One region of the Mycobacterium shunyiense genome, then DNA from elsewhere that is predicted to be linked to it. Evidence: riboswitches for the same ligand, from Rfam matches in the RefSeq annotation. Region 1 holds a riboswitch; the other holds the start of a gene.

Region 1 (4,892 bases):
TTCCAGGTCGTCGATGTCGGCAGCCTCAACGGCACGTACGTCAACCGCGAGCCGGTTGATTCGGCCGTACTCGCCAACGGCGACGAAGTGCAGATCGGGAAGTTCCGCCTGGTGTTCCTCACCGGTCCCCGGTCTGACGACGACAGCGGCCCGACCAGCTAGCCGATGACTGCCCCCGACAGACCTGCGCTGGCCGGGATGTCGATCGGCGCAGTGCTGGACCTGCTGCGGGGCGACTTTCCGGACGTCAGCATCTCCAAGATCAGGTTCCTCGAGGCCGAGGGACTGATCACGCCGCAGCGCACCGCGTCGGGGTACCGGCGGTTCACTGCATACGACTGTGCGCGGTTGCGGTTCATCCTGACTGCTCAGCGTGACCAGTATCTGCCGTTGAAGGTGATCAAGGCGCAGTTGGACGCCCAGCCCGACGGTGAATTGCCGGAGGCCGGATCGGCCTACGCGGTGCCCCGACTGGTCGGGGTGTCCGAGAGTGGGGGCGAGGGAGTGGACGGCGCCGCCGGCTTGTCGGCGGTGGCGCCGACACAGGTCCGGCTCTCCCGTGAAGACCTGTTGACCCGGTCGGGCATCGACGAGGAGATGCTGGGGGCGTTGGTTCGCAACGGCATCATCACCGCCGGGCCCGCCGGGTTCTTCGACGAGCATTCCGTGGTGATCGCACAGTGCGCACGTGCCCTGGGCGACTACGGCGTCGAGCCCAGGCACCTGCGGGCATTTCGCTCCGCGGCAGACCGGCAATCCGACCTGATCGCCCAGATCGCCGGCCCGGTGGGCAAGGCGGGCAAGGCCGGCGCGCGGGACCGGGCCGATGACCTGGCCCGTGAGGTGGCCGCCCTAGCGATCACTCTGCACACGTCGCTGATCAAGTCCGCCGTACGCGACGTTCTGGATCGCTGAGGACTAGACTCGTTTCGACGGCCAGTTCGTCTAAGTCGGGACCCCTGAGGCGAACTGGCGAAGGACGAAAGATTCGACGAAACGGCACGGCGGTGCGGAGGGCAGGCACAGATGGCTGAGGTTCGCGTGGTCGGCATTCGAGTGGAACAGCCGCAGAACCAGCCCGTGTTGCTGTTGCGGGAATCCAACGGTGACCGCTATCTCCCGATCTGGATCGGGCAGTCGGAGGCCGCCGCGATCGCGCTGGAACAGCAGGGCGTCGAGCCCGCCCGGCCGCTCACTCACGACCTGATCCGAGATGTCATTGCCGCCCTTGGACATTCACTCAAAGAGGTGCGGATCGTCGACCTGCAGGAAGGCACGTTCTACGCCGACCTGATCTTCGACCGCGACATCACGGTGTCGGCCCGGCCTTCGGACTCGGTGGCGATCGCTCTGCGCGTCGGCGTGCCGATCTACGTGGAGGAGGCGGTGCTGGCCGAGGCCGGCCTGCTGATTCCCGACGAGAACGACGAAGAGGCTACGGGCACCGTCCGTGAGGACGAGGTCGAAAAGTTCAAGGAGTTCCTCGACAGCGTTTCGCCGGACGACTTCAAGGCGACATGACTGTCGCCCGCGCCTTGCAGGTCACGGGTACATCTCAAGTGGGTATACCGGTGTCGACACGCGGCGCGGGAGACAATCGGGCGGGAATTCGGGCGCCATACTTTCATCGCAGCGGGCAATCACGGCTCGGCGGGAAGCGTATGCTCGACACATTCGAGCTCGCAGCAAACCGTCGCGGAAGAGATGGCTGCGCTGCAGGACATGGCACTACGGTGCGGGCGAGTTCGATCGGCGAGAGGATTCACAGTGGGTGACACGCCACGGCAGGAAGAGCTGGATCTGACCACCGGGAGCGGCGCGGAGCCGCCTGTCAGGCCAGCTGGCGAACCCGTGCAGGGTGGGCTGTTCCCCGATGACTCGGTGCCGGACGAGCTGGTGGGCTACCGCGGTCCCAGCGCCTGCCAGATCGCCGGTATCACCTATCGGCAGTTGGATTACTGGGCGCGTACCTCCCTGGTGGTCCCGTCCATCCGGGGCGCCGCCGGCTCAGGCAGCCAGCGTCTGTACTCGTTCAAGGACGTCCTGGTCCTCAAGATCGTCAAGCGGTTGCTGGACACCGGCATCTCGCTGCACAACATCCGGGTTGCGGTCGATCACCTGCGCCAGCGTGGCGTCCAGGATCTGGCCAACATCACCCTGTTCTCCGATGGCACCACGGTCTACGAATGCACCTCGGCCGAAGAGGTCGTGGATCTGCTGCAGGGCGGCCAGGGCGTGTTCGGCATCGCGGTATCCGGCGCCATGCGCGAGCTGACCGGCACCATCGCAGACTTCCCGGGCGAACGTGCCGACGGCGGCGAATCCATCGCATCGCCCGAGGACGAGCTGGCGTCGCGGCGAAAAAGCCGCGACCGCAAGATCGGCTGATCCTCCGCCGCGTACAGACACCTAGGTTCCCCTCGACCGTCGTTGAGGGGAACTTTTGCTGGGAGCCGTCCCGCTTGCGGGGGAACTGTTCGCGAGCACCGGTGCGCTGCCGGTAGAATTGCCGACGCATCGCCCTCGCGCGGGAGAGTTTCGTGACAGCCAGCCACGGACGCCGAAGGAGCAATACCTCTCCGTCAACCTCTCAGGCCCCCAGGACCGCGTCAGGCCCCGATGCCTCTGGAAAGTGGTGCCCATGGGCACCCGCCCATGGGGAAAGGTCCTGTAGCCGGGGCTGAATCTCTCAGGCGCCCGGACCGGGTCGACGACAGAGGGAGAGGGACGCCTACGACGTTTCATCACGTCTGCGCCTCAGGAGAGTGTCGTGTCCGACCAGCTTCAATCGCGTTTCGCCGATCGTCACATCGGCCCGGACGCCACTGCCGTTGCCACCATGCTCGACGTGATCGGCGTGGCATCGCTCGACGAGCTCGCCGCCAAGGCGCTGCCCGCAGGCATTCTCGACGCGCTGGCGTCCGACGGGGTCGCCCCGGGCCTCGAAGCTCTGCCCGCGCCGGCCACCGAGGAGCAGTCCCTGGCCGAGCTCCGGGCGTTGGCCGACTCCAACACGACCGCGGTGTCGATGATCGGTCAGGGCTACTTCGACACGTTCACGCCCGCCGTGCTGCGGCGCAACATTCTTGAGAACCCGGCGTGGTACACCGCCTACACCCCGTATCAGCCCGAGATCAGCCAGGGCCGGCTCGAGGTGCTGCTGAACTTCCAGACCATGGTGAGCGACCTGACCGGACTCGAGGTGGCCAACGCCTCGATGCTCGACGAAGGCACCGCCGCGGCCGAAGCCATGACCCTCATGCACCGCGCGACCAAATCCAAGACGAACCGACTGCTGGTCGACACCGATGTGTACGCGCAGACCGCGGCGGTGCTGGCCACGCGCGCGCAGCCGCTCGGCATCGAGATCGTCACCACGGACCTGCGCCAGGGATTGCCCGAGGGTGAGTTCTTCGGCGTCGTCGTGCAGCTGCCGGGAGCGAGTGGCCGGGTGGACGACTGGACGGGGCTGATCGGCGAGGCGCATGAGCGTGGCGCACTGGTGGCGGTTGGCGCGGACCTGCTCGCGATGACGGTGATCACCCCGCCGGGCGAGATCGGGGCCGACGTCGCCTTCGGGACCAGCCAACGGTTCGGTGTGCCAATGGGATTCGGCGGCCCGCACGCCGGCTATCTGGCGGTGCACGCCAAGCATGCCCGGCAGCTCCCGGGCCGTTTGGTCGGTGTCTCCGTCGACGCGGATGGGTCGCCGGCCTACCGACTGGCGCTGCAGACCCGTGAGCAGCACATCCGCCGGGACAAGGCCACCAGCAACATCTGCACCGCGCAGGTGCTGTTGGCCGTGATGGCCGCGATGTACGCCAGCTACCACGGTGCCGAAGGGTTGACGGCGATCGCCCGCCGCGTGCAGGGCCATGCCGCCGCGATCGCGGCCGCACTCGGCGATGCGCTGGTGCACGACAAGTACTTCGACACCGTGCTGGCCCGGGTTCCCGGACGCGCTGACGCGGTGGTCGCGGCGGCCAAGGCCAAGGGCATCAACCTGTGGCGCGTCGACGCCGACCACGTGTCGGTGTCGTGCGACGAGGCGACGACCGACGAGCATGTGGCCGCGGTCCTGGAGGCTTTCGAGGTGGCACCCGCCGATGCCGCTGCCAACGCAAGTGGGGCTGTGGCGACGCGGACCTCGGAGTTCCTCACGCATCCGGCGTTCAACTCCTACCGCACCGAGACCGAGATGATGCGGTACCTGCGGATGCTGGCGGACAAGGATATTGCCTTGGACCGCAGCATGATTCCGTTGGGTTCCTGCACGATGAAACTCAACGCGGCGGCCGAGATGGAGCCGATCACCTGGCCCGAGTTCGGCCGTCAGCACCCGTTCGCGCCGGCATCGGACAACCCGGGCCTGCGCAAGGTGATTGCCGATCTGCAGGACTGGCTCACCGGGATCACCGGCTACGACCAGATTTCGTTGCAGCCCAACGCCGGTTCCCAGGGGGAGTACGCCGGTTTGCTGGCGATCAAGGCGTACCACGACTCGCGCGGCGATACCGAGCGCGACCTCTGCCTGATCCCGTCGAGCGCGCACGGCACCAACGCCGCCTCGGCTGCGCTGGCCGGCATGCGCGTCGTGGTGGTGGCCTGCCGTGAGAACGGTGACGTCGACCTCGACGACCTCCGGGCGAAGATCGCCGAACATGCGGATCGTGTTGCGGCGCTGATGATCACCTATCCGTCGACGCACGGGGTGTACGAGCACGACGTCGCCGACATCTGCGCGGCGGTGCACGACGTGGGCGGCCAGGTCTACGTGGACGGCGCAAACCTCAACGCGCTCGTCGGGTTGGCCCGGCCGGGCCGCTTCGGTGGCGACGTCAGTCATCTGAATCTGCACAAGACCTTCTGCATCCCGCACGGTGGTGGCGGCC
Region 2 (4,892 bases), on a different contig from region 1:
ACGTCGAACGTGCCGCCACCGAGGTCGAAGACCAGGATGGTCTGTTCCTTGCTGCCCTTGTCCAGACCGTAGGCCAGGGCGGCCGCGGTCGGCTCGTTGACGATGCGCAGCACGTTCATACCGGCGATCTGGCCGGCTTCCTTGGTGGCCTGACGCTGGGCGTCGTTGAAGTACGCGGGCACGGTGATGACGGCGTCGGTGATGTCCTCACCGAGGTAGGCCTCGGCGTCGCGCTTCAGCTTCTGCAGCGTGCGCGCGCTGATCTCCTGCGCCGTGTAGTTCTTGCCGTCGATCTCGACGGTCCAATCGGTGCCCATGTGACGCTTGACCGAACGGATGGTCCGGTCGACGTTGGTCACCGCCTGGTTCTTGGCGGGCTGGCCGACCAGCACCTCACCGTTGCGCGCGAACGCGACGACGGACGGGGTGGTCCGGGAGCCTTCAGAGTTTGCGACGACGACGGGGTCGCCGCCTTCCAGGACCGCCACGCATGAGTTGGTGGTCCCGAGGTCGATACCGACCGCACGAGCCATGGTGTTGCCTCCTGATACAGATAGGGGTCTGAGCGGACTGCGCTCAAGCTTGCTCCGGGTGAGCATAGATTGTCAACCCAGACTTGAGTCATCCCCACTCAACTTGCTGTCGATGTGGTCAACGGGGGTTTCGGGGGTTTTGTTCCCGGGATTCCAGGAAATTTTTGCCGATCCGAACTCAGCATTCGACGACGTTGACGGCAACGTTGACCGCCAGGCCACCCGTGGATGTCTCCTTGTACTTGGCGCTCATGTCCATTCCGGTGGCACGCATCGTCTCGATCACCTGATCCAGGCTCACTCGATGGGTTCCGTCGCCCCGCAGTGCCATGCGGGCCGCGTTGATCGCCTTACCCGCCGAGATGGCGTTGCGTTCGATGCACGGGATCTGCACCAGGCCACCGATCGGATCGCAGGTCAGGCCGAGGCTGTGTTCCATCGCGATCTCGGCCGCGTTCTCGACCTGTCGCGGGGTCCCGCCCAGGATCTCGGCGAGCCCTCCGGCAGCCATGGACGCCGCGGATCCGACCTCCCCCTGGCACCCGACCTCGGCACCCGAAATCGAGGCCCGTTCCTTGTACAGCGACCCGATGGCGCCGGCGGTGAGAAGGAATCGGACGGTCGTGTCGTCCGGCTCCGCAATTCCGGCCGGGGTGTAGCACAACGCATAGTGCAGCACCGCCGGGATGATCCCGGCTGCACCGTTGGTGGGCGCGGTCACGATCCGGCCGCCCGAGGCGTTCTCCTCGTTGACCGCGAGTGCGACCAGGTTCACCCAGTCCTCGGCGAAGACCGGATCACGCTGTGGGTCTTCGGCATCGAGCCGGACATACCAGTCCTTGGCCCGACGCCGGACCATGAGGTTGCCGGGCAGGTAGCCGTCCCGGGACATGCCGTTGGCCTGACACGAGACCATGACGTCACGGATCCGCAGGAGACGGTCGCGTACCTCGGCTTCACTTCGGGCCACACATTCATGGCGCATCATCACCTGGCTCACCGACAGTCCGTCGCGTTCGGTCAGGCCGAGCAATTCGGCAGCCGTGCGGAAGGAGCGGTCGGCGTGTGGTTCCGGATCCTCGCGTTGGTCCCGCTCGGATTCGGTGACGACGAAGCCGCCGCCCACCGAGAAGTAGGTCTCCCGGAAGACCGGGTCACCAGCGGACGAGAATGCCGTCAATGTCATGGCATTCGGGTGCTGGGCGAGCCGGCGGCCGGGCTGCAGCTGCATGTCGGATTCGGTCAGCCCGATGATGATTCGGCCGGCCAACAGGATCTTGCCCTCGGCGCGAATGGCCGCAAGACGCCGTTCCATCTCGTCGGTCTCGATCGTCTCGGACCGGTAGCCCTCCAGACCCAGCAGGATTGCCGGCATCGTGCCGTGGCCGGCACCGGTTGCCGCCAGCGAGCCGAACAGGTCCACCCCGACCTCGGCGACCCGCTCAACTACCTCGCGACCGACGAGTTCGTCGGCGAACATGCCCGCCGCCCGCATCGGGCCGACAGTGTGCGAGCTCGACGGGCCGATCCCGATCGAGAACAGGTCGAAGACACTGACCGCCATGAGATGACTCCAATTCCGGGCATCACAGCTGTGTGATGCATCGTGTGGTGACACCTCCCCGCTCTGTCCTGAAACCTGAGAGTTGCAGCGCGCCGCGCCTTTCCCCTTCGGTAAGCGCGACGCATGCGGCCGCACTGTTCTCCAGAGTTGTCTCGACACTGCGGTATTGGGCCTGAGAGATTCCCGGGGAGGATTTGCTCCTACGGCGCCTCCGGAAATCGGAGGTTCTCCCACAGTGCGTCGTCGACGTTTTGAGTTGTGTAACGGATGCTACTCGGCTGCGACTCCGCGGCGGCCAGACCGGAATAACCACGCCGGCGCCCCGGTTGCACCCACCGTCCCGCAAAACTAAACTGATCGTACAGTTCAGTTAAACGTCAGAACAGGTGGTCAAAGACATGAGCGTTTGGTTCATCACCGGAGCTTCCCGCGGATTCGGCTTGCAGATCGCCCGCGACGCACTGGATCGCGGCCATCAGGTGGTCGCGACCGCGCGTGACGCGTCCGCCGTCACCGCCGCCCTCGGCGAGAACGACAATGTGCTGGCAGTGGCCCTGGACGTCACCAACGAAGAGCAGGCACACCAGGCCGCGCAGGCGGCCGTGGATCGCTTCGGCCGCATCGACGTCCTGATCAACAACGCCGGACGTGGGCTGCTGGGAGCCGTCGAGGAGGCCACCGACGCCGAGGTGCGGGCCGTGTATGACACAAACGTGTTCGGGCTGCTGACGGTCACCCGCGCGGTCACCCCGGTGCTGCGGGCACAACGGTCGGGCACCATCGTCAACATCTCCTCGGTCGGCGGATTCGTCGGCTCAGCCGGCTGGGGCGTCTACGCATCGACCAAGTTCGCCGTCGAGGCGATCTCCGAGGCACTCAACGCCGAACTGAAACCGCTCGGCGTGCACGTCATGGTGGTCGAGCCCGGCTACTTCCGCACCGACTTTCTCGATTCATCGAGCCTGCAGACTCAGCGCAACATCATCGACGACTACGCCGACGGGCCCGCCGGACAGATGCGCGTCGCCGCCGGTGAGCGCAACCACGACCAGCCCGGCGATCCGGTGAAGGCTTCCGGCGCCATCATCGATGTCGTCGAATCCCCGCAGCCGCCGCTGCGCCTACTGCTGGGCAACGACACCATCGCGGCCGTCGAGGCCAAGATCGCCCATGTTCAGGCCGAGCTGGCACAGTGGCGAAGCGTCTCGGAATCAACGGATTTCGACGATGTCAGCCAGCACTGACGGAGCGGCCCGTGGGGCGGGCGCGTTCGTCCGCCCCACCGGCGCACGCAGCGACCGGATCCATCAGGCCATCTTGGTCGCCACCGCCGAGCTGCTCGACGAGGGTGGTTTCCCGGCGGCCACCATGGACGCGATCGCGGCGCGGTCCGGCGCCAGCAAGGCCACCCTCTACAAACACTGGCCATCGCGGACCGCCGTCTCGGCCGAGGCGTTCGGCACCACGATGGCCGAAGCGTTGCCCTTGCCCGATACGGGCAGTACGGCAGGTGATCTGACCGAACAGGTGGTCCGAGTCTCGGCGTTCTATGCCAGCCCCCGAGGCGAGGTGTTCGCCCAACTGCTCGCCGCCTGCGTCGAAGACGCAATGGGCGCAGCGTATTTCCGGGAGTACTTCCTGAGCGGTCGGCGCGCGGCCATCACCGAACTCTGGCAACGCGGACTGGACCGCGGCGACGCCGACGCCGACACCGCCATAGACGATGTGATCGACATACTGTTCGGTCCGCTCATCTTCCGTCGGATGACCGGCCACTACGCGCTGACCGAGGAGCATGCCCGGCAACTGGCCGTGACGGCGTTGCGCGGATTGCTCCCCAACACCACCTCCTAGCTCACAAACCCCACCAACCACCTGGGACTTCGGCACCTCACAAGGCGACCAGGTACGGTGCCCACAGCTCGGGGACAGCGGTAGGTGGGGAGGCGATCGATCGGTCATGTCAGAAGAACTGTCGAAGAGGGGTCCGGACGACACGGCGTCTGATGACGCCCCGGCACGCCGCAAGAACATGCAGCGGCGGGCGTTCAGGTTCGCCACACCCGTCGGCGAGATCGCCATCGCGATCCGCACCCCGCGCAACGAGCGCCCGCTTCTGCCGAAGCGGTACGACCCGTTCGGCATCGCCGATCGCGCGCTCGACGCCGCCAAGACGAGCATGAAGCTGGCGGCCTGGGGTGAGGAGCAGCTGGCCACACTGGTGAAGAACCGCCTGGAGGCCATCGATTCGGCGGCGCCCCGACCCGTGACCATCGCCACCCCCGAAGAGCCGACGCCCGAATCGCTCAACACCAAGATGGACCGCCTGCTGGACCGGGCCCTGGATCAGAGCACGTCGGGCAGTCAGGTGGAGCTGTACCACCGGCTGCTCGACCAGCTGGTGGCCGACGAAGCGCGAATCCTCGGCGCGCTCTCCGAAGGTGATGCCTCGCCGCTGGTCAACATCCATACCTGGACCCGGTCGCGCACCCCCGGTCAGGCGGTCTTGGAGAACGCCTGCCTGATCGGACGCACCGCCAATGTGGCGTTGCCCGCAATGGTCCCGCAGTACGTCGGCCATCTGCTGTCGCTGGGTCTGGTCGAGACCGGTCCCGAAGACCCTTCCCAGAAGGCCGAGTACGAGGTGCTCCTGGCGGAGCCGATGGTGTTGCAGGCGATCAAGAACGGATCCCGCGGTCCGCTGGCCGCGCGGGTGGAGAAGCTGACGCTGACGCTGTCGGGGCTTGGGCGCGGCTTGTGGGAGTCTGCGGTGCAACGGAACGGTTTGTGACGCT

Evidence for each region. A riboswitch is a leader RNA that binds a small molecule or an ion and turns the genes downstream of it on or off. The one in region 1 is predicted to bind glycine.
Region 2: another riboswitch for glycine. It lies ahead of AC4ELS_RS03725 (L-serine ammonia-lyase); the one in region 1 lies ahead of gcvP (aminomethyl-transferring glycine dehydrogenase).

Annotation. Positions count from the first base shown of each region.
Region 1 covers NZ_JBZDPT010000047.1:799,603-804,494, reverse strand. Annotated here, with positions in the region: gene garA (glycogen accumulation regulator GarA) at 1-162, shown strand, start outside; gene ftsR (transcriptional regulator FtsR) at 166-915, shown strand; gene AC4ELS_RS31040 (bifunctional nuclease family protein) at 1,027-1,521, shown strand; gene AC4ELS_RS31035 (MerR family transcriptional regulator) at 1,768-2,388, shown strand; glycine riboswitch at 2,519-2,617, shown strand; gene gcvP (aminomethyl-transferring glycine dehydrogenase) at 2,771-4,892, shown strand, end outside.
Region 2 covers NZ_JBZDPT010000003.1:204,237-209,128, reverse strand. Annotated here, with positions in the region: gene dnaK (molecular chaperone DnaK) at 1-533, opposite strand, end outside; gene AC4ELS_RS03725 (L-serine ammonia-lyase) at 712-2,097, opposite strand; glycine riboswitch at 2,249-2,340, opposite strand; gene AC4ELS_RS03720 (oxidoreductase) at 2,496-3,341, shown strand; gene AC4ELS_RS03715 (TetR/AcrR family transcriptional regulator) at 3,325-3,951, shown strand; gene AC4ELS_RS03710 (Abi-alpha family protein) at 4,058-4,888, shown strand.